One region of the Aquibium oceanicum genome, then DNA from elsewhere that is predicted to be linked to it. Evidence: predicted binding sites of a transcription regulator. Region 1 holds the regulator's gene; the other holds the start of a gene.

Region 1 (10,078 bases):
GACCTCTACATCGCCAAGGGCAACGTGGAGCGCATGCCCGACTTCGCCGGTTTCGACCCTGACAACCTGCTGCTCGGCCAATGGGACCAGACATTTGCCGAGGCCGGCCACCAGGCGGGGATCGACCTGCCGACCAAGGGGCGCGGCGCCCTTGTCGAGGACTTCAACGCCGACGGCATGCTCGACCTGCTGGTCGTGAACCGCGAACAGAACGTCTCGCTGTTCCGCAACTCAGGTGCAGTGACCGAATACGGCTCACGGCCGATGGGCAATTTCGTCGCGATCGAACTCGAGCAGCCGGCGCCGAACGGAAACGCCGTCGGCGCGCTGATCTCCGTCAAGGCCGGCAATTCCACCTTCAACCGTACGGTCCAGGCCGGTGGCGGCCATGCGTCGGGCCATACCGGCTTCGTCCATGTCGGGGTCGGCACCGCCGAGCGCGCTGAAATCCGCGTCAAGTGGCCGGACGGCGAATGGAGCGCGCCCTACCGGGTGTTCGCCAACAATTTCGTCCTCATCGGCAGGGAAGCGAAGGCCGCGCGCTACTGGTATCCGCCGGAAGACGATTCCTGGCAGGCCTCGTCGGCGCAGTAGCGATCCGCCGTGCGTTCCGCGGCCAAACTGCTTCTCGCCACCCTGACGGCGGGCTGGCTGTGCGCGGGTGCGGCCCCCGCCCTTTCGGGCCCGACGGCCGATCATGCGTGCCCGTCCTTTGAAGACGCGGTCAAAGCAAGTGGCGAGCAGCTCGTCACGCTCGCGGCGACACGCGGCCTGACATACGAGCTGCAACCCTTTCCCAACGATCTGCGCGGCGCGATCCTCTCTTATGTCGGCTTCCGCGTCTCGCCCTCGGATGACCGGAGCAACGGCCTCATCTTCTATCTCCGCAGCGGCAGGATCGTCTGCGGCTATCTCTGGCGCGATCGCACCGGGGGAGCCGATGGAGCGCATCGTGGCACGGGGAAACCGCATGCGGACGTCCGGGAGCCGGATGCAATCTTCCGATTGCCGGTGCGCGACGTGGGCGAACTGGTCGACCTGATCGAACGGGTGCGCAATGCACTGACGGCGGGCGGCAACAGCGCAGAGCGCAGCCCCAGGCTTCGCGATGAAAACTCGTTCGGTACCACGCGCGGCGCACGGGCTTTGGCAGACGCATCCGAACCTTCCGGAGAGCAGCGAGCGGCAATGCTGGCGGACCTGTCACAAAAGCTCTTCGGAGAAACCGAAAGCATCATCGAGGAATTCGCCAACCTGACGGTCGTGCCGGCGCTCAACATCGGCACGGTGCCCTTTGGCGTCCTCGACCCGAATGGCGACGGGATTCCGCTGGTCCACTCGACTGCAGTCAACGTCGAGGCGTCGATGAACGACGTGGCGGCGGGACGGCTGTTTGCGATCGCGCCCGAAGTGCGGCCCCAGACGATCGCCGGCGATCCGGACGCCACGGGCGATCCGGAATGGATCTTCCCGCGGCTGCCTGGTGCCGCGGCCGAGGCGCGCACGATCGCCGCCCGCTTCGAGGCGACGCCGATCATCGGCTCCGACGCGACGATCGAGACGGTGACCCGCCACCTAGCCGAGGACACCTACATCCACCTCGCCGCCCATGGCCTCAGCAGCATCACGGATCCGGTGGACGGCAGCTTCATCGCGCTCAGCGATGGCAGGCTCACGGCCCGCGCGATCCAGGAGATGCGGCTTTCGAACAACCCGCTCGTGGTGCTGAGCGCCTGCCAGACCGGGCTGGGCAACCCGCTCGACGCCGGGATCGTCGGGCTTGCGCGCGCCTTCATGCTTGCCGGCGCGAGCAGCGTCATCGTCAGCCTCTGGAACGTCGACGACGAGGCGACCTCGTGGATCATGACGCGCTTCGTCGATTTCCTGACCAACCACCCGCCGGGCACGGCGCTACGCCTGGCGCAGGACGCGGCGCGCGAGCGCTGGCCCGAACCCTCGAAGTGGGGCGCTTTCGTGCTGTTCGGGTCACGCACGGTGGTGCTGGCTCCCGCGGACGACGACCGCCCCATGTCGGTAGCGCTGAACGTGCTTCCTCTGGTGAAGCGCGTGGGCAGCGAGGACATGGACCCTATCGGACCAGGCGCGGCGGTTCGGGTCGGCGCCGGAGACGAGCTTCATCTCGACATCGCCAACCTCGGCGGCAAGCCAGTCGATCTCGACGTCCTCTATGCGGACGCGGAGGGGACGGTCTCGCATCTCCTGTCGGAGCGCGTGCCGGCGGGCGACGAAGAGCGCCTTGGCCTCGTCCGCTTCACCGACACGACGGTGGGAATGGAACGGGCGATCATCGTGGTACGTGAAGCCGCGCCCGCATCGCCGCTGCGTCCGCTGTCGGATTTTGAAAGCGTGCCGGGCACGATGCTGGCGCACCTGCTGCTCAGTCCCGCGTCGCTGCGGACATTGCTGCCCGGCGGCATCCGCAAGGTCTCGCAGTTCGGCGGACGGGAGTTCCTCGGGTCGTTCGTGGGAGCGAGCGAGCGCTTCGAACTGGCGCTGTCGGAGGCCCGGCACATGGGTGCAAGGGGGTCGCCCTCGCGCGAACAGCCATCCGCCGCCTCTCGGCGGCGGGCGGGCGTGATGGTCGTGCCGTTCGAGGTGTCGCGGTAGCGCCGGTCAGGCCTCGCGGATCGCGTAGCCCGCGCCGCGGATCGTGCGGATGACGTCGGGCATGCGGCCGTTGTTGACCGCCTTGCGCAGGCGACCGACATGGACGTCGACGGTGCGTTCGTCGATGTAGATCGTCTCGCCCCAGACATTGTCCAGAAGCTGCCCGCGCGAGAAGACGCGACCGGGATGCTGCATCAGGAATTCGAGCAGGCGGAACTCGGTCGGTCCGAGCTTGATCTCGCTCTTCTTGCGATAGACGCGATGGGACTCGCGGTCGAGCACGATGTCGCCGACCTTGAGCACACTCGACAGGACCTCCGGCTTGGCACGGCGCAGCAGAGCGCGGACGCGGGCGATGAATTCGGGGGTGGAGAAAGGCTTTACTAGGTAATCGTCGGCGCCGGTGGAGAGGCCGCGCACGCGATCGCTCTCCTCGCCGCGCGCCGTGAGCATGATGATCGGCAGGCGTTCCGTCTCAGGGCGCATTCTCAGCCGCCTGCACAGTTCGATGCCCGAAATCGCGGGCACCATCCAGTCGAGCACCAGAAGATCCGGCACGCTCTCCTGCAGCCGTATCTCGGCCTCGTCGCCGCGGGTGACGATCTCGACCTGATAACCTTCTGCTTCGAGGTTGTATTTGAGGAGGACGCAGAGCGGCTCCTCATCCTCGACCACCATGACCTTTGCTGCAATCATGCCGCGTCGTCCTCAGGCGTTCGCCCCGGCCATCACCGTCTCGTCGGTCTTGGGCCGCGCCATGGGCAGTTGCTTGCCGGTCATGACGTAGTAGGCGTTTTCCGCGATGTTCGTGACGTGATCGCCGATGCGCTCCAGGTTCTTGGCGCAGAACAGGAGATGGGTGCACGACGTGATGTTGCGCGGGTCTTCCATCATGTAGGTCAGGAGCTCGCGGAAGATCGCCGTGTACTTGATGTCGATCTTCTCGTCCTCGACGCGCAGCGGTACCAGCGCCTCGGCCTCGCGCGCGACGTACAGGTCGACCACCTTCTTGACCTGGCGGTGGACGAGCTCGGCCATGCTCTCGATCGAATAGGACAGGCTGGTCGGCGTCGAGGTCAGCCCCACAGCACCGACACGCTTGGCGATGTTCTTGGCGAGATCGCCGATGCGCTCCAGATCGCCGGCCATGCGGATGGCGCTGACGACGGCGCGCAGATCCTGCGCCATCGGCTGGCGGCGGGCGATCAGCGTGATTGCCTTGTCGTCGAGCTCGCGCTGCTTGGCGTCCATGATGGCATCGTCGGAGATGATGCGCTGGGCGAGCGCCGCGTCGGTGGAAAGCAGCGCGCGGGTGGCGTCGTCCACCATCGAGGCCGCGAGTTCGCCCATGTCGCACAGAAGGCGATCGATACTTTGAAGTTCCTCGTCGAAGGAGGCAACGGTGTGCTCGCCCATGGTCCTGTCCTCGTATCCTGGTGCCGGATCAGCCGAAGCGACCGGTGATGTAGTCCTGGGTGCGCTTGTCGTCGGGGTTGGTGAACATCTTGTCCGTCGGGCCTTCCTCCACGAGGTAGCCGAGATGGAACATCGCGGTGCGCTGCGAGACGCGGGCGGCCTGCTGCATCGAGTGCGTGACGATAACGATCGTGTAGTTCTGGCGAAGCTCGTCGATCAGTTCCTCGACCTTGGCGGTGGCGATCGGATCGAGCGCCGAGCACGGCTCGTCCATGAGGATGACCTCCGGAGAGACCGCGATGGCGCGGGCGATGCACAGGCGCTGCTGCTGGCCGCCGGACAGGCCGGTGCCCGGCTCCTGAAGCCTGTCCTTGACCTCGTTCCAGATCGCCGCCTTCTGCAGGCTGGATTCCACCACGGCGTCGAGCTCGGCCTTGTTCGTGGTCAGGCCGTGGATGCGGGGGCCGTAGGCGATGTTCTCGTAGATCGACTTCGGAAACGGGTTCGGCTTCTGGAACACCATGCCGACACGGGCCCGGAGCTCCACGACGTCGATCTTCGGATCGTAGATGTCCTCGCCGTCGAGCGTGATCTTGCCGCCGATCCTGGCGATGTCGATGGTGTCGTTCATCCGGTTCAGGCAGCGCAGGAAGGTGGACTTGCCGCAGCCCGACGGCCCGATGAGTGCCATCACCTGCTTTTCCGGAACGTTCAGGTCGACGTCGAACAGCGCCTGCTTTTCCCCATAGTGCACCGTGACCTTTTCGCCCCGCATCTTGTAGCTGGTCATGGCATCGGGGGTCATGAGCTTCTTCTCGACTGCGGCTTCGCTCAGCATGTTCATGTCCTTGTACTCCATTACCAGCGGCGTTCGAAGCGCCGGCGAAGTATGATAGCGCCGATGTTCATGACCGCCAGGAACATCAGCAGGATGATGATGGCGCCCGACGTGCGCTCCACGAAGGCGCGCTCGGCTTCGTTGGCCCACATGTAGATCTGCACCGGCAGCGCCGTTGCGGGATCGAGCGGCGAAGTGGGATAATTGGCCACGAAGGCCACCATGCCGATCAGCAGCAGCGGCGCCGTTTCGCCGAGCGCCTGCGCCAGGCCGATGATGGTGCCGGTGAGGATACCGGGCGCGGCGAGCGGCAGGACGTGGTGGAACACCATCTGCGTCTTCGATGCGCCGAGCCCGAGCGCCGCGGCGCGGATCGAGGGCGGTACGGCCCGCAGGGCGGCGCGCGTGGCGATGATGATCGTCGGCAGGGTCATCAGGGTCAGCACCAGCCCGCCGACGAGCGACGCGGAACGGGGGAGTTCCATGAAGTTGATGAAGACCGCCAGCCCGAGCAGGCCGAAGACGATCGACGGCACCGCGGCCAGGTTGTTGATGTTGACCTCGATGAGATCGGTGAAGCGGTTCTTCGGCGCGAACTCTTCCAGGTAGATGGAGGCCGCGACGCCGATCGGCAGCGCCAGGATCAGCACGATCAGCATCATGAAGAGCGAGCCGATGATCGCCACACCCATGCCGGCGGTCTCGGGACGGCTGGACGCGCCGTAGGTGAACAGGCCGGTATTGAACTTCTGTTCGATCACGCCCGCCTGCTGGAGCTGGCGTATCCACTCCAGTTGCTGATCGGAGACCTTGCGACGGGATTCCTCGACCGTCAGGTCCACCTGTCCCTTCACCGCGGAATCCACGTCGGCGGTGGCCAGTACCCAGACGGTCTGCGTCGTTCCGATCACGGACCAGTCGCTGGTAACGAGATTGCGCAGCTGGTTCCTGACGCCGTTGGAGACCAGGCCGCCGGCCTCGCGCATGAGCTTCCGGTTCTCGGGATCGATGCCGAGCACCTTTGCGATCGCGGCATCGGCCAGCCTGGGGTAGTTGGCGGTCAGGAGCACGTTCGGATCCGTGTCGCGCTCGTTGTCGGGATCGATGATGCTTTCCTCGATCTCGATCGGCAGCTGGATCGAGGTCTGCCAGAAGGCGGTGTAGCCTTTCGAGAACACCGACCACATGAGCGCGAACAGGAAGAAGATGCCGATCGCGATGGCGACGATCCCGTAGATGCGGAACCGGCGTTCGGCCGCATACCGCTTCTTGATGCCGATGTCGCGGCGCGGATGGGGAGCCGCCGCGGTTTCGAAGGTGGCGTCGGTCATTCGTACTGCTCCCGGTACTTGCGCACGATGTAGAGCGCGAAGACGTTCATGCCGAGCGTGAGCACGAACAGGGTCATGCCCAGCGCGAAGGCGACGAGCGTCTGTGGCGACGTGAACTCGAGATCGCCGGTCAGCTGGTTGACGATCTTGACCGTGATCGTGGTCATGGCCTCGAACGGATTTGCCGTCAGGTTGGCCGCCACTCCGGCCGCCAGCACCACGATCATGGTCTCGCCGATGGCGCGCGATGCGGTGAGCAGAAGCGCCCCGACGATCCCCGGCAGGGCGGCCGGAAGGATGACGCGCTTGATGGTTTCCGAACGCGTGGCGCCGAGCCCCAGCGATCCGTCCCGCATGGAACCGGGAACGGCGGTGATGATGTCGTCGGACAGCGACGACACGAACGGGATGAGCATGATGCCCATGACGAGGCCCGCGGTCAGCACGCTCTGCGCCTGGATGAAGCTGAAGCCGGCGATCGCCGCCGAGAGATCGCGCAGGAACGGACCGACCGTGACGAGCGCGAAGAAGCCGTAGACGATGGTGGGAATGCCGGCGAGGACCTCGAGCAGCGGCTTGACGATGGAGCGGACGCGCTTGGAGGCGTACTCGGCCATGTAGATCGCCGCCATCAGGCCGATCGGAACCGCGAAGAGCATCGCGACGAACGCGATGTAGAGCGTTCCGGCAAGCAGCGGGATGAGCCCGTACTGCCCTTCCGCACCGCCCGAACCGGCGGCCGCGAAACGCGGATCCCAGACGGTCCCGAAGAAGAAGTTCGTGAGCGACACCGACTGGAAGAAGTGGATCGTCTCGAACAGCATCGAGAACACGATGCCGACCGTCGTCATGATGGCGATCGTCGAGGCGGCGATCAGCAGCCAGAGGATCACCCGTTCGACATTGTTGCGGGCGCGCGAACGCAGATGGATGCGCGAAACCGCGAGCCAGGCGCCACCGAGCGCCATGGCGATCGCCAGGATCGAACCGATCCAGGCCAGCGTCGACTGCATCGCGTTCATCTCGAGCGCCAGCTCGATCATGTAGTCCTGTGTGCCGGAGGCGAGCGCGACACCACGCTCGGCCAGCATCGGCCGGATTTCCTCGAATGTCTGCGGGATCGTGACGCCGGCATCCTGGAGCCGCTCCAGCCCGGCGGCGAGGCTCTTGACCATGCCGAACGCCAGGCCGCGGCTGGCGACAGCGCTTTCCGCGGTCTGGGCCGGCAGGCGCGCCTCGACCGAGCGCTCGATGTAGAATGCGCTGCCGACGAGCCAGATGCCCAGGAACAGGAGCGCGGGAAGCACAGCGAGCGTGAACGCCCACCAGCCGTGGTAATGAACCCGCGAATGGGGTTTTTCGCCCCCTGAAGACTGCTGGGCTACTGCCCGCCGCCTCCCGGCGAAATAGCCTATGACGCCGATGATGACGACGACCAGCAATACGACTGAAGCTGACACCGATTTCCCCTCATCGGTTCGCCGCGTTGGCGGCTGCACGAATTCGTCGCGGACGACGTATGCCGTCCGCGACGCTTGCCATTGCTGGCTTCTTACATGGTCTCGCCGCTCTCGAAGCCATCGCGGACCGCGTCACGCTCGGCATCGGGAGCCGGGACGAGGCCGTAGTCGGCGAGCGGGCTATCGGGGCCGACCATCTGGTCGTCGAGGAAGAACTCGACATATTCCTTGAGACCAGGAATGACGCCGATATGCGCCTTCTTGACGTAGAACTGAAGCGGACGCGACACGGGATACTCGGCCGACGAGATCGTCTCCACCGAAGGGGTAACGCCGTTGATGGTGGCGACCTTCAGCTTGTCGGCATTGTTTTCGTAGAACGAGAGGCCGAACACGCCGACACCGGTCTTGTTGGAGTCGATGCGGGCGAGCGTCTCGGTGTAGTCACCGTCGATGTCGACCGCACCGCCGTCCTTGCGGACCTGCTTGCAGGCAGCCTCGGCGGCTTTCTCGTCCATGCCGCCGGCCACGGCGGCCTCGATGCCACCGGCTTCCTCGCAGCCGGCGATGAGCAGCTTCTCTTCGAAGACTTCACGCGTTCCGTGCTTTTCGCCCGGGATGTAGGCGACGATGTCCCAGTCCGGGAGCGAAGGATTGACGTCGCTCCACTTCTTGTTCGGGTTCTCGACGAGCTTGCCGTCGACAGCCACCTGCGCGGCGAGCGCCTTGTAGACGTCCTGCGGGGTGAGCGCCCAGTCCTGGCCGGCGGCGTCGGTCGCGAAGACGATGCCGTCATACCCGAACTGCACTTCCTGGATGTCGGTCACGCCGGCGGCCTTGCAGGCCTCGACTTCCGAATCGCGGATCTTGCGCGAGGAATTGGCGATGTCGATCGTGTCCTCGCCGACGCCCTTGCAGAACTCCTTCAGGCCGGCGGACGAACCGCCCGATTCGACCACGGGGGTGGGGAAGTTCGGGAAGGTCTCGCCGAAGTTCTCGGCGACGATCTTCGCGTAGGGGAGCACGGTCGAGGAACCTGCGATCTGGATCTGGTCGCGCGCGGCGGCGAAGCCGGCGGAAGCTGTCAGGGCGACGGCCGCAGCCGACGCCGTGAGGAAAACTTTCATCATTGGGGCCTACTCCTGTTCGGAATTCCACTGGCACCTTGGCCGGTGCCATTCCTTCGGCGCCGATGAGCAGCGCCGGGGCCCGATTAGCCTTCCCATGTTACAGTTGCATGACAGTTTCGTGTCGCCCGGGTGAAGTCCCCAGGGGAGAGCCAGAAAGCGAGATTAGCCGGCTATCGAACGGGGCTCGTGTCGGTTTTCGCCGAGGATCAGACGTCCGCCGCGGGGCCGGCGTCAAGGACAGGATCAGAGAAAAAAGCCGGGCAAGAGAGCCGTGCAACGGCACGATAGGCCGTACACCGGCGGGTCTTTCTTGGAACAGGATCGGTTGGAGCTCACGAAGCCGTGTTCAACCCGTCGTCGCTCATCTGCCCGGTGTATCCCCGTTACCAGAGATGAGTATGGTATGCCTAACGCGCCGGTGCGCGAAAGTCATATGGTGCGATCACGCCATATCGCTGTGTGAATATCGTGGGCCGGGATTTCAGGCCGTCCGGTGCAATGCCTTTTCGGGGGCGTCCAGCCAGCGGTGGATCTTCTCGAGCAGCATGTTGGGGCTGATCGGCTTCGACATGTAGTCGTCCATGCCGGCGGAGAGGCAGCGCTCACGGTCGCCTTTCAGGGCATGGGCGGTCACGCCGACGATCGGCACGTGGTTGCCCTCCCCTTCCGCCTCCCTGATCGCGTTGGTGGCTTCCAGCCCGTTCATCTCGGGCATCGAGACGTCCATCAGGATCATGCCCGGCCGCATCTCGGCATGCGCTTCGACGGCGAGCCGGCCGTTGCGGACGATCTCGAAACTGTAGGGCGTGTCGGAGAGTATCTGCGCGAAGACGAGCTGGTTAACCTCGTTGTCCTCGGCGACCAGAATGTCCAGCCTGCGGGATTGCCGCTCCGGATGCCCGGCCGGCGAAACGATGGCCGCGGGAGCGGCCTCCTCCGCGGCCGCGGGGCGGCGCGGCTCCTGCGCGACGGGAGCCTGTTCGGCTGGTCTGGCCGATGGGGCCGTGACGGCGATGTCGTCGTGATGCTGCTGTATGTGCGAGACGAGCGCTTCGAGGAGAGCGGAGGATCGCGCCGGCTTGATGAGCTGCGTGCCGATGCCGAGATCGCGGTTCTGCGCCAGGCTGAGCGACTGGTCGACGGAAGTCAGCATGATGATCGGCGTGTGAGCGAGCGCCGGCACGGTGCGCATGGCGGCAGCGACGTCGCTGCCGCTCACCCCCGGCATCTGGTAATCGAGCACCACGCAGTCGACCCGCACCCCGAGACGCGCCG
Region 2 (10,078 bases), 620 kb from region 1:
ACGGCTCGAATCGCGAGCCACGACCACGAATGGCCGGAATGTTCGCAAGCTACACGCCCATCTTCTCGCTCCTGCGCGGAACCGCCTTCCTTCTCGCGGCGTCGGGTCTGCACAGCCTCCTCCTGCCGCTGCGCGGACAGGCCGAGGGTTTCCCGACCGCCTCGCTCGGCCTTCTCGGAACGGCCTGGGCGGGCGGCTTCGTAGCGGGTTGCCTGCTGGCGCCGCGGCTCGTACGCCGCGTCGGCCACATAAGGGCGTTCGGGGCCTTCGCGGCTTCTGCGGCGATCATCGCGCTGATGACGGGGCTGATCGTCGAGCAGTACACCTGGATTTTCCTGCGCATCTTCACCGGCTTCTGCATGGCGGGCTCCTTCATGGTCATCGAGAGCTGGCTGAACGAGAGCGCCACCAACGAGAACCGCGGCACGGTCTTCGGCATCTACATGATGGTCACCTACGCCGCGATCATGGCCGGCCAGATGATCGTGGCGGCGGGAGACGTCACCACCGCCTCGCTGTTCATGGTCACCGGCATCTTCTTCTGCCTCGCGCTCATTCCGACGGCGGTATCCACCGACGCCAGTCCGCGACCGCTCATGAGCGTCTCGCTCGATCTCAAGGCGCTCTACCGCAACTCGCCCGTCTCGTTCGCAGGATGCCTGCTCGTGGGCGTGGCAAACGGCGCCTGGGGAACGCTGGGCGCGGTCTACGGTGCGCGCATCGGCATCTCTACCTTCGATATCGCGCTGATGATGAGCCTCGCGGTCATCGCCGGCGCGTTTGCACAGCTGCCCGCAGGCCGCGTCTCGGACAGAACCGACCGGCGCTACGTTCTCGCGGCGGCGGCTTTCGGCGCGGCCGCGGTGGGACTGTTCATCTTTGTGGCGTCCGCCCGTGGCGGCACTGCCGTCATCATCATGACCGGCCTCTACGGATCGCTGGCCTACATCCTATATTCGATCTCGGTGGCGCATGCGAACGACCACGCGAGCCCGGAGGATTTTGTCAAGGTCTCGGGCGGGCTGCTCCTCCTCTACGGCTTCGGCACCATGATCGGCCCGGTTATTGGAGCCTTCCTGATGGAGCGGATGCGGCCCGAAAGCCTGTTCCTGACCACCGCGCTGGCGCATCTGCTGCTTGCCGGCTACACGCTGCTTCGCATCAGCCGCCGCGCGCCGATCCCGCTCGAGGAGAGGGAGACCTTCACGACCCATCCGTCCGAGCGCGCGCTGACGCCGGAGGCCCTGCGGCTCGATCCGCGCAGCGAACCTCAGCCGGAACCGGAGCTCGAGACCGGGGACGACGCCGCGCCGGCGGCGGGTTCCGAAGCGGAAGCGGAAGAGGTGACCAAGGCACACGCTTGAGTTTGCGGAGCCGTGGGATAAGCTATCCCGCTAGAAATGGTCAGCGGGACATCGGGGCAGCAAGATGGTCACGGCCGACGCATTCGCCGCCATATCCGATTCCAATCGCCGGTACCTGCTCGAGGAGCTGCGCCGCGGCCCCAAGACCGTGAACGAACTCGCCTCCGGCCTCCCGGTCTCTCGGCCGGCCGTGTCGCAGCATCTGAAGGTGTTGCTCGACGCTGGTCTCGTCCGCTCCAGCCCGGAGGGAACGAGGCGCATCTATTCCATCAACCCGGACGGCTTCACGCGGCTCAACATCTGGGTCGACCAGTTCTGGTCGGAATGAGGGGAAGTGGACCGGCGGCATGTCGGCCGCCGGTATTTCGCGGCTGAAGGATCGGCCTTCAGTGCCTCGTGGGATGGGATTTGAGCCTTTCGATCGCATCCTTGAGCGCCAGCTTGCGGCGTTTCAACCGGGCTATTTCGAGATCGTCGGCGGACGGATGCGCGATCGCCTCGTTGATCGCTCGGTCCAGGTCGCCATGCTTGCGTTGAAGTTCCTCAAGATGGGATGCTAGAGACATGAGTGCTGTTCCCTTTCATCGTTGCGTCGCATCGATCAGGAACCGCGTCCCACCGCAGGCCGCGATTCGTGACAACGCCATGACAGTGTGCCACCACCCCGGTTCGGTGTCGAATGCTGGATGGTAGCATTTTCTGTCGGGGCGAAATGTGATATAGGGCGCGCGTTGGCGGAATGCCCGCGACCCTCGCCATTTTTGGCGCGCAGACCTGCGCCGGAGAAGCATGAATGTCGGAACAGGACCAGGCCGAAGTTCGTCTCGAATTTGCGCGCTTGAAGCAGGAACACGCGGATTTCGATGCCGCGATCGCCGCGATGATTGCCACAGGCTGCGATCCCATCCAGATCCAGCGCATGAAGAAGAAGAAGCTGGCCCTGAAGGACCGGCTCACGTTGCTCGAAGATCGCTCCATTCCCGATATCATCGCCTGAATCGCGCCTGCTTGCGGGTGCGGATCGTTTCCGGTAAGCCCCGGCTTTCTCGAAAGGGGCCGGAATCGTGACGGACCGCCGCGCCGAAGTCGCCATCATCATGGGCAGCCAGTCGGACTGGGCGACGATGCGCCACGCCGCCGACACGCTCGCGTCGCTGGACGTGCCGCACGAGAGCCTGATCGTCTCGGCCCACCGCACGCCCGAGCGGCTTTACGATTTCGCTCGCGGGGCGCGCGATGCCGGATACAAGGTGATCATCGCCGGAGCCGGCGGCGCCGCGCACCTGCCCGGCATGACGGCGGCGCTGACGCCCCTTCCCGTCTTCGGCGTCCCCGTTGAATCCAAAGCGCTTTCAGGACGGGACTCGCTGTTGTCGATCGTCCAGATGCCGGCAGGCGTCCCGGTCGGGACACTAGCGATCGGGCGCGCGGGAGCGGTGAACGCGGCGCTATTGGCGGCGGCCGTTCTTGCGCTATCCGACGACGCGCTCGCCGGGAGGCTCGACGGCTACCGCGCCGAACAGACCGCCAAGGTGGCGGCGCGACCGGCGGACGAGACATGATCCGTCCGCTCGCCCCCGGCGCCACCATCGGCATCATCGGCGGCGGCCAGCTCGGCCGCATGCTGTCGATGGCCGCGGCGCGGCTGGGATACCGGACCGTGATCCTGGAGCCACAGCCGGATTGCCCGGCAGCGCAAGTCTCCAGCAGCCAGATCGTGGCGGGCTACGACGACCGGGCCGCACTCACCGGCCTCGCCGCCCAGTGCGACGTCGTCACCTACGAGTTCGAGAACGTTCCGGTCGGCGGCGCCAAGCTTCTCACCGACCACGTCGCGGTGTTCCCGCCGCCCCTGGCGCTGGAGACTGCCCAGGACAGGCTGGCCGAAAAGACCTTCCTCAACCGGCAAGGGATATCCACAGCCCGCTTCGCCTCTGTGGATAGTGAGGAAGATCTGGCAGCGGGACTGAAGGAGTTCGGCGGTGAAGGCGTGCTCAAGACCCGCCGCTTCGGCTATGACGGCAAGGGCCAGCGCGTCTTCCGCAAGGGCGGCAAGGGCGAGCGCGACGGCGCGTTCGCGGCGATGGGGGGAGTGCCGCTGATCCTGGAATCGCTGGTCCCCTTCGGCTTCGAGTTCTCCATCATCGCCGCGCGCGGGCAGGACGGGTCGAAGAAGGCCTACGATGCCGTGCGCAACGAGCACCGCGAAGGCATCCTCCGCCGCTCCACCGTTCCGGCGGCGATGCTCACCCATATGGAGGAAGCCGCGCGCGAGGCGGCCTTCACGCTCATGGATGCGCTCGGCTATGTCGGCGTGATCGGGGTGGAATTCTTCGCGCTCGACGACGGCACCGCGCTCGCCAACGAGTTCGCACCGCGCGTCCACAATTCCGGCCACTGGACGGAAGCCGCTTGCGCGGTGTCGCAGTTCGAGCAGCACATCCGCGCCGTCGCCGGCCTGCCGCTGGGCGATACGAAGCGGCATTCGGACTGCATGATGGAAAACCTGATCGGCGACGAGATCGAGCGCATCCCCGATCTGTTGTGGGAAGACGGGGTGGTTCTCGAACTCTACGGTAAGACGGAAACGCGGCCCGGCCGCAAGATGGGCCATTTCACGCGGCTGACCTCCTGATCGCGACCGCCGCCCGATCTTCGGTGCGGCCATTCCGGTTGACACGATCCGCGCTTTGCGGCTAAGAGCACGCGACTTTTTCGGAGCGCGCCGCAAGGCGCGTCTTTCAATTATGGGCCCAGCGGGCCGCACAGCACGGGCTGAGACAATGAAGATCAAGAATTCGCTCAAGGCGCTCAAAAGCCGCCACCGGGACAACCGCATGGTTCGCCGCAAGGGCCGAATCTACATCATCAACAAGAGCGCCCCCCGCTACAAAGCCCGCCAAGGCTGATCGGGCGAACGGGCGCTTTTTCGAAGGCGTCCCGCCCCTCACGCGAATTTCAGTTTGACGTTCCGCGCCGCGAAGCTAGGTTTCGCGGTATGCGGATTTTTGTCGTCTTTCCACTGATTCCCCTGTACTTGGCCGGCGCTCTTGCGGTGCACGCGGCACCCGCCGCCCAGATCGGCGCGGAAGAAGAACCGTCGCGGCTCGATACGCTGTTTTCCGAACTGAAGCGCGAGCGCAACGAGAAGGCCGCCGAGCGCATCGCGCGCCAGATCGGCGCGCATTGGATGGATTCGGGAAGCGCCTCGGTCGATCTGATGATGCAGTGGGCCAACAAGGCGATATCCGACAAGAAGTTCGACGTCGCGCTCGACTTTCTCGACCAGGTGATCGTGCTCCAGCCCGGCTACGCGGAAGGCTGGAACCGGCGCGCGACCGTGCATTTCATGATGGAGAACTATGCGAAGTCGATGACCGACATCGCCCAGACGCTGGCGCTGGAGCCACGTCACTTCGGCGCGCTGGCCGGGATGGCGGGGATCCTGAAGGCGACGGGACGCGAGCAGGAGGCGCTGGATGTCTACCAGAGCGCACTTGACGTCTATCCCATGCTGCGCGACGCGCAGTCCGAACTCGTCGAACTGGCCGACGAACTGGCTGGCGAAGGCATCTGAGTGACGGGCCGGGTTTTCCGGGCCGCCGCCCAGGGTCTATCCGGAACACCCCTCACAGCCCGGCCTCAGCGATGAACCTCCTCTACGCCGCCGCGTCGTTTCTCGTCGCGCTCCTTCTCATCCTCGTCGGCGTCACACGGGTCGGGGCGTGGTTGATCGAGCGGCGCTATCCGCCATCCGGCGAATTTCTCACGGTCAACGGCACCGGCATGCACTTCGTCCACGTGCCGGCCGGAGAAGACGCCGACCTGCCGCCATTGGTCTTCGTCCACGGCGCGAGCGGGAACCTCCGCGACCAGATGGTGCCGTTCCGCGCCCGGCTTGAGGGCCGGGCCGAAATGCTCTTCGTCGACAGGCCGGGCCACGGCTGGTCCGAGCGCGGTCCCGCCGAAAACAAGAACCCAACGGGGCAGGCGGAAACGATCGCCGCCCTGATGCAGGAAGTGGGGATGCCGCGTGCCATCATCGTCGGCCATTCCTTCGCAGGCGCGGTGCTGACGGCCTTCGCGCTCGACGCGCCGGAGCGGACGCAGGGCCTGCTGTTCCTCGCGCCGGCCTCCCACCCCTGGCCGGGTGGCGGCACCGCCTGGCACTACGAGGTGACCTCGATGCCGGTGGTCGGCCGCATCTTCTCCGAAACGCTGACCTATCCGGGCGGGCAGTTGCAGATGTCGTCTGCGGTCGAATGCGTCTTCTCGCCCAATCCCGTGCCGGAAAACTACATGGACGAAACGGCCGTCCCGCTGGTGCTTCGGCCGCGCGCCTTCCGCGCCAACGCGCGCGACGTCGCCGGGCTCTACGCGTTCGTCGAGAAACTGGCGCCCCGCTACGGCGAGATCACCGCGCCGACCATCGTCATCTCGGGTGACAGCGACACGGTCGTCTACGAGAAGATCCACTCGGTGGGGCTGGCCCGCGACATTTCCGGCGCAGAACTCGTCTGGGTGAAGAACCTTGGCCACAAGCCGGACTGGATCGCCACCGATCTCGCGATCGCTGCGATCGAGTCGCTGGCGGGAGAGACGCGGGACCTCGATGCGATCGCCCGGACCGTGGAAGAGCGGATCGCCGGGGATCGTTCCGGCCCGAACTGCCACGACGAGAAGCCAGTCCTCACGCCAGCTGGCACGGAGGCTCCAGGGCAATGACAGACGACGCATTGAGCCGCATTGCCCGTTGCAGCTGTGGTCGGCTTACGGTGCGGTGCCTCGGCGAACCGTCGCGCATCTCGCTGTGCCACTGCCATGCGTGCCAGCGACGCACTGGCTCGGCTTTCGGTATCGCCATCTTCTTCGCCCGCGCTCGCGTAGCGGTCGATGGCGTTTATTCGACCTTCACACGCGAGGCCGAGTCCGGCTTCTTGGTCAGCTCGCACTTTTGTGGGGCATGCGGCAGCACCGTGTGGTGGGAGCCGGCGCGTATGCCCGACTGGATCGGCATTGCCTATGGGGCGTTCGCCGGCACCGAACTCCCGCCTCCCGACCAGCAGGTGCATGTGAAGCAGCGGCTCGACTGGATCAGGCTCGACATTCCGGAGAAGTGAGGACGCGTCGTTCGGATATCCCGGCTTCCGCCGGACGGGGCTTACATCCCGTTCATGCCTTCCGAACCGATATAGGCGATCCGCAGCAGGTTGGTGGCTCCGGGCGTGCGCAGCGGCACGCCGGCGGTGACGATGATGCGGTCCCCGGCCCGGCCGAAGCCTTCCGCGAAGGCGATGCGGCAGGCGCGATCGACCATGTCGTCTAGGTCGCTCGCATCCGGCGTGACGACGCAGTGCAACCCCCACACGAGAGAGAGGCGGCGGGCGGTCTCGACGACCGGCGAAAGCGCGATGATGGGTACGCGTGGACGTTCGCGCGCGGCGCGCAGGCCAGTGGTGCCCGACGCGGTGTAGGTGACGATGGCCGACAGCCGCAGCGTTTCGGCGATCTGTCGCGCGGCGAGCGAGATCGCGTCGGCGCCGGTCGCCTCAGGCTCGGAGCGCTGCGCGTTGATGATGCCCGGATAGGTCGGGTCCTTCTCGACCTGAACCGCGATGGCGTTCATCATCGACACCGCCTCGACGGGGTACTGGCCGGCCGCCGATTCGGCCGACAGCATGATCGCATCGGCGCCCTCGAAGACGGCGATCGACACGTCGGAGACTTCCGCGCGGGTGGGCACCGGCGCGGTGATCATCGATTCCAGCATCTGCGTGGCGACAACGACCGGCTTGCCGGCACGGCGGCAGGCGCGGGTGATCTGTTTCTGGATGCCCGGCACGGCTTCGAGCGGCATCTCGACCCCGAGATCGCCGCGCGCCACCATCAGGGCGTCGGAGAGTTCGATGATCTCGGCAAGCCTGGCGACGGCCTGCGGCTTCTCGATCTTGGACAGGATGGCAGCGCGTCCGCGCGCGATCTTGCGCACCTCGGCGAGATCCTCCGGCCGCTGGATGAAGGATAGCGCCACCCAGTCCACCTCGGCCTGGAGGACCGCGTCGAGGTCGCGGCGGTCCTTCTCGGTCAGCGCGCCCAGCGGCAGGTCGGTGTCGGGAAGGCTGACGCCCTTCTTGTCGGAAATCTTCGTGCCGGCCACCACGACCGCCTCGATCGACTTTCCGTCGGTCTTCACCGCCTTCAGCTGCAGCTTGCCGTCGTCGATCAACAGCCGGTCGCCGGGTTTCACCGACGTCAGGATCTCCGGATGCGGGAGATGGACGCGGGTGGCGTCGCCCGGCGTGCGGTCGTCGTCGAAGGTGAAGGTCTGGCCGACTTCGAGCGGCACGGAGCCTTCAGCGAACTTCCCGACGCGCAGTTTCGGACCCTGGAGATCGGCCAGGATGCCGATCGGCCGACCGATGGAGCGTTCGATCGCACGGATGCGACCGACCAAGGTGCGCATGAGGTCATGGTCGGCATGGCTCATGTTGATGCGGAAGACGTCGGCGCCCGCTTCGTGGAGCTTGCGGATCATCGCCTCGTCGGAGGATGCCGGTCCCAGCGTCGCCAGGATCCGGACCTTGCGGTTGCGCCTCATTGAGTCCCCGCCCCGGTTACGGCGGCCGTCCCGTCGGGCGCGGGATCATCGGTCAGCTGGACCATCCAGCTCGCCTGTTCGCCGGTGTCGTATTCCTGGAACCCGGCGCGCTGGAATCCGCGCGGGATGCAGTCGCGCACGCCGACGATCTTGAACTCCTTGTCGGCGACGCACATGTTGATCGGCCCGTCCCAGCGTCCGCCGCGTTCGGCATCCTCGGCATAGAGGTAGTAATAGCGCGACGAGAGAGGTCCCTCGATCAGGGTCTTGCAGGTGGAACCCTCGACATGCCACCAGCCCTCGGTGATCCATCCGGCCGCGGCACGATAGCCGATCGACACGCCGACCAGGCTCTGGGTCGCGTTGCAGACGCGGAAATCGGCGCGCGCCGCCCCCGACGTCATCGCCAGGGCGGCGAATGCCGCGGTCACCGTGGCCGAAACCGATGCGAGGCGAGCGATGCCTCCAACAGCCGGCAATGCCATGCGCGTGCCCCTTGCCCTTGGACGAACCATGCTTCGTAACTCCTTTTCGGCAATGCGCGGTCCGATGTCAACGCGCGCCGAGTCAGGCCATTCAATCGGTTAGCCACACCACTGCAACTCGACATTCGCCAGAAGATTGTCCAAAGCACGGCATTGCGTCTTCACCAACGCCGTGGATGGATGAGCATGGCACGCCGAACCTACGAAACTCCAGATCGCGCGAACATCACCCGATGACACGAACCGCAGTCTTTTCACCGTTCCATGTGGTCGAGGGCGATCGCGGGCGCGGTATCGTGATCCTCGCCGATCATGCCAGGAACGTGCTTCCCGGCGAGTACGGCGATCTCGGGCTGCCGGCGCGCGAGTTCGACCGCCACATCGCCTACGACATCGGCGTGGAGGCGGTGAGCCGTTCGCTGGCGCGGCAGCTGGACGCGCCGGCACTCCTGTGCGGCTATTCCCGCCTGTTGATCGATCCGAACCGCGGCGAGGACGACCCCACCCTCATCCGCCAGCTCTACGACGGCACGGTGGTCCCGGCGAACTATCCGATGTCGCGGGAGGAGCGAAACCAGCGGCTCGACCTGTTCTACCGGCCTTACCACGACGCCGTCGGGGCAATGATATCGTCCGTGGCAGCCGAATCGGGCAGGGCGCCTCTCATCGTGTCGGTCCACTCCTTCACGCCGGCCATGCAGGGCGTGGCGCGCCCGTGGCACGTTGGACTTCTCTGGGACAAGGACGACCGGGTCGTGACGCCGCTGATGCAGGCGCTGTCGGCCGACCCGGCGCTCGTGGTCGGCGACAACGAGCCCTATGACGGCGCGCTGCGCGGCGACACCATGTACAAGCACGCGATCGCCAACGGCTATCCGCACGTGCTGATCGAGATCCGGCAGGATCTGATCGCGAGCGAAGCGGGCGCGGAGGAATGGGCCGACCGGCTGGCACCAATCCTTGACGGCATCAATGCCCGGCCCGATATCCACGAGGTAAAGTTCTTCGGCTCGCGGACCGGGCCGGTCCCAGGAGGATGACATGGCTGACCTGACACCGGAACAGCAGCGCGACTTCGAAGCGGCGGCCTTCCGCACGCTCGTCGAGCACCTTCGCACCCGCACCGACGTCCAGAACATCGACCTGATGAACCTGGCGGGTTTCTGTCGCAACTGCCTGTCGAACTGGTATCGCGACGCGGCGAATGTCGAGGGCGTCGACCTGTCGAAGGAAGAGTCGCGCGAGATCGTCTACGGCATGCCGTATACGGAGTGGCAGGCCAAGCACCAGACCGAAGCGGTGCCGGAGAAGAAGGCCGCGTTCGAGCAGAACCGCCCCAAGGACCACTGAGGCCAAGGCACCGCCAGTCCGACGCAAAGCAGCCGCGGAGGTTTTCCGCGGCTGATGTCTATAGGGGTGGTGGTTACGCCGCGCCGGCGGCCAGCTGCTTTTCGAAGCGCTTGCGCTCGTTCGGGTCGAGATAGAGCTTGCGCAGGCGGATCGACTTCGGCGTGACCTCGACGAGTTCGTCGTCCTGGATCCAGGCCAAGGCGCGTTCCAGCGTCATGCGAATCGGCGGGGTGAGCTTGACCGCCTCGTCCTTGCCGGCGGCGCGGATGTTCGTCAGCTTC

Evidence for each region. The regulator PhoB, encoded in region 1, activates phosphate uptake and scavenging genes when phosphate is short. The targets are predictions, from matches to a motif close to TGTCATNNANCTGTCAT.
Region 2: the regulator PhoB is predicted to act here: its motif matches at 1,999-2,015, upstream of BSQ44_RS01645 (YdcH family protein).

Annotation. Positions count from the first base shown of each region.
Region 1 covers NZ_CP018171.1:4,868,265-4,878,342, forward strand. Annotated here, with positions in the region: gene BSQ44_RS23795 (CRTAC1 family protein) at 1-594, shown strand, start outside; gene BSQ44_RS23800 (CHAT domain-containing protein) at 604-2,628, shown strand; gene phoB (phosphate regulon transcriptional regulator PhoB) at 2,635-3,324, opposite strand; gene phoU (phosphate signaling complex protein PhoU) at 3,337-4,044, opposite strand; gene pstB (phosphate ABC transporter ATP-binding protein PstB) at 4,073-4,888, opposite strand; gene pstA (phosphate ABC transporter permease PstA) at 4,903-6,213, opposite strand; gene pstC (phosphate ABC transporter permease subunit PstC) at 6,210-7,673, opposite strand; gene BSQ44_RS23830 (PstS family phosphate ABC transporter substrate-binding protein) at 7,766-8,803, opposite strand; gene BSQ44_RS23835 (response regulator) at 9,285-10,078, opposite strand, start outside.
Region 2 covers NZ_CP018171.1:327,796-337,873, forward strand. Annotated here, with positions in the region: gene BSQ44_RS01635 (MFS transporter) at 39-1,364, shown strand; gene BSQ44_RS01640 (ArsR/SmtB family transcription factor) at 1,429-1,692, shown strand; gene BSQ44_RS01645 (YdcH family protein) at 1,751-1,930, opposite strand; gene BSQ44_RS01650 (YdcH family protein) at 2,158-2,361, shown strand; gene purE (5-(carboxyamino)imidazole ribonucleotide mutase) at 2,429-2,926, shown strand; gene BSQ44_RS01660 (5-(carboxyamino)imidazole ribonucleotide synthase) at 2,923-3,999, shown strand; gene ykgO (type B 50S ribosomal protein L36) at 4,148-4,273, shown strand; gene BSQ44_RS01670 (tetratricopeptide repeat protein) at 4,363-4,941, shown strand; gene BSQ44_RS01675 (alpha/beta fold hydrolase) at 5,013-6,089, shown strand; gene BSQ44_RS01680 (GFA family protein) at 6,086-6,484, shown strand; gene pyk (pyruvate kinase) at 6,526-7,962, opposite strand; gene BSQ44_RS01690 (DUF1036 domain-containing protein) at 7,959-8,366, opposite strand; gene BSQ44_RS01695 (N-formylglutamate amidohydrolase) at 8,681-9,487, shown strand; gene BSQ44_RS01700 (DUF1244 domain-containing protein) at 9,489-9,797, shown strand; gene typA (translational GTPase TypA) at 9,871-10,078, opposite strand, start outside.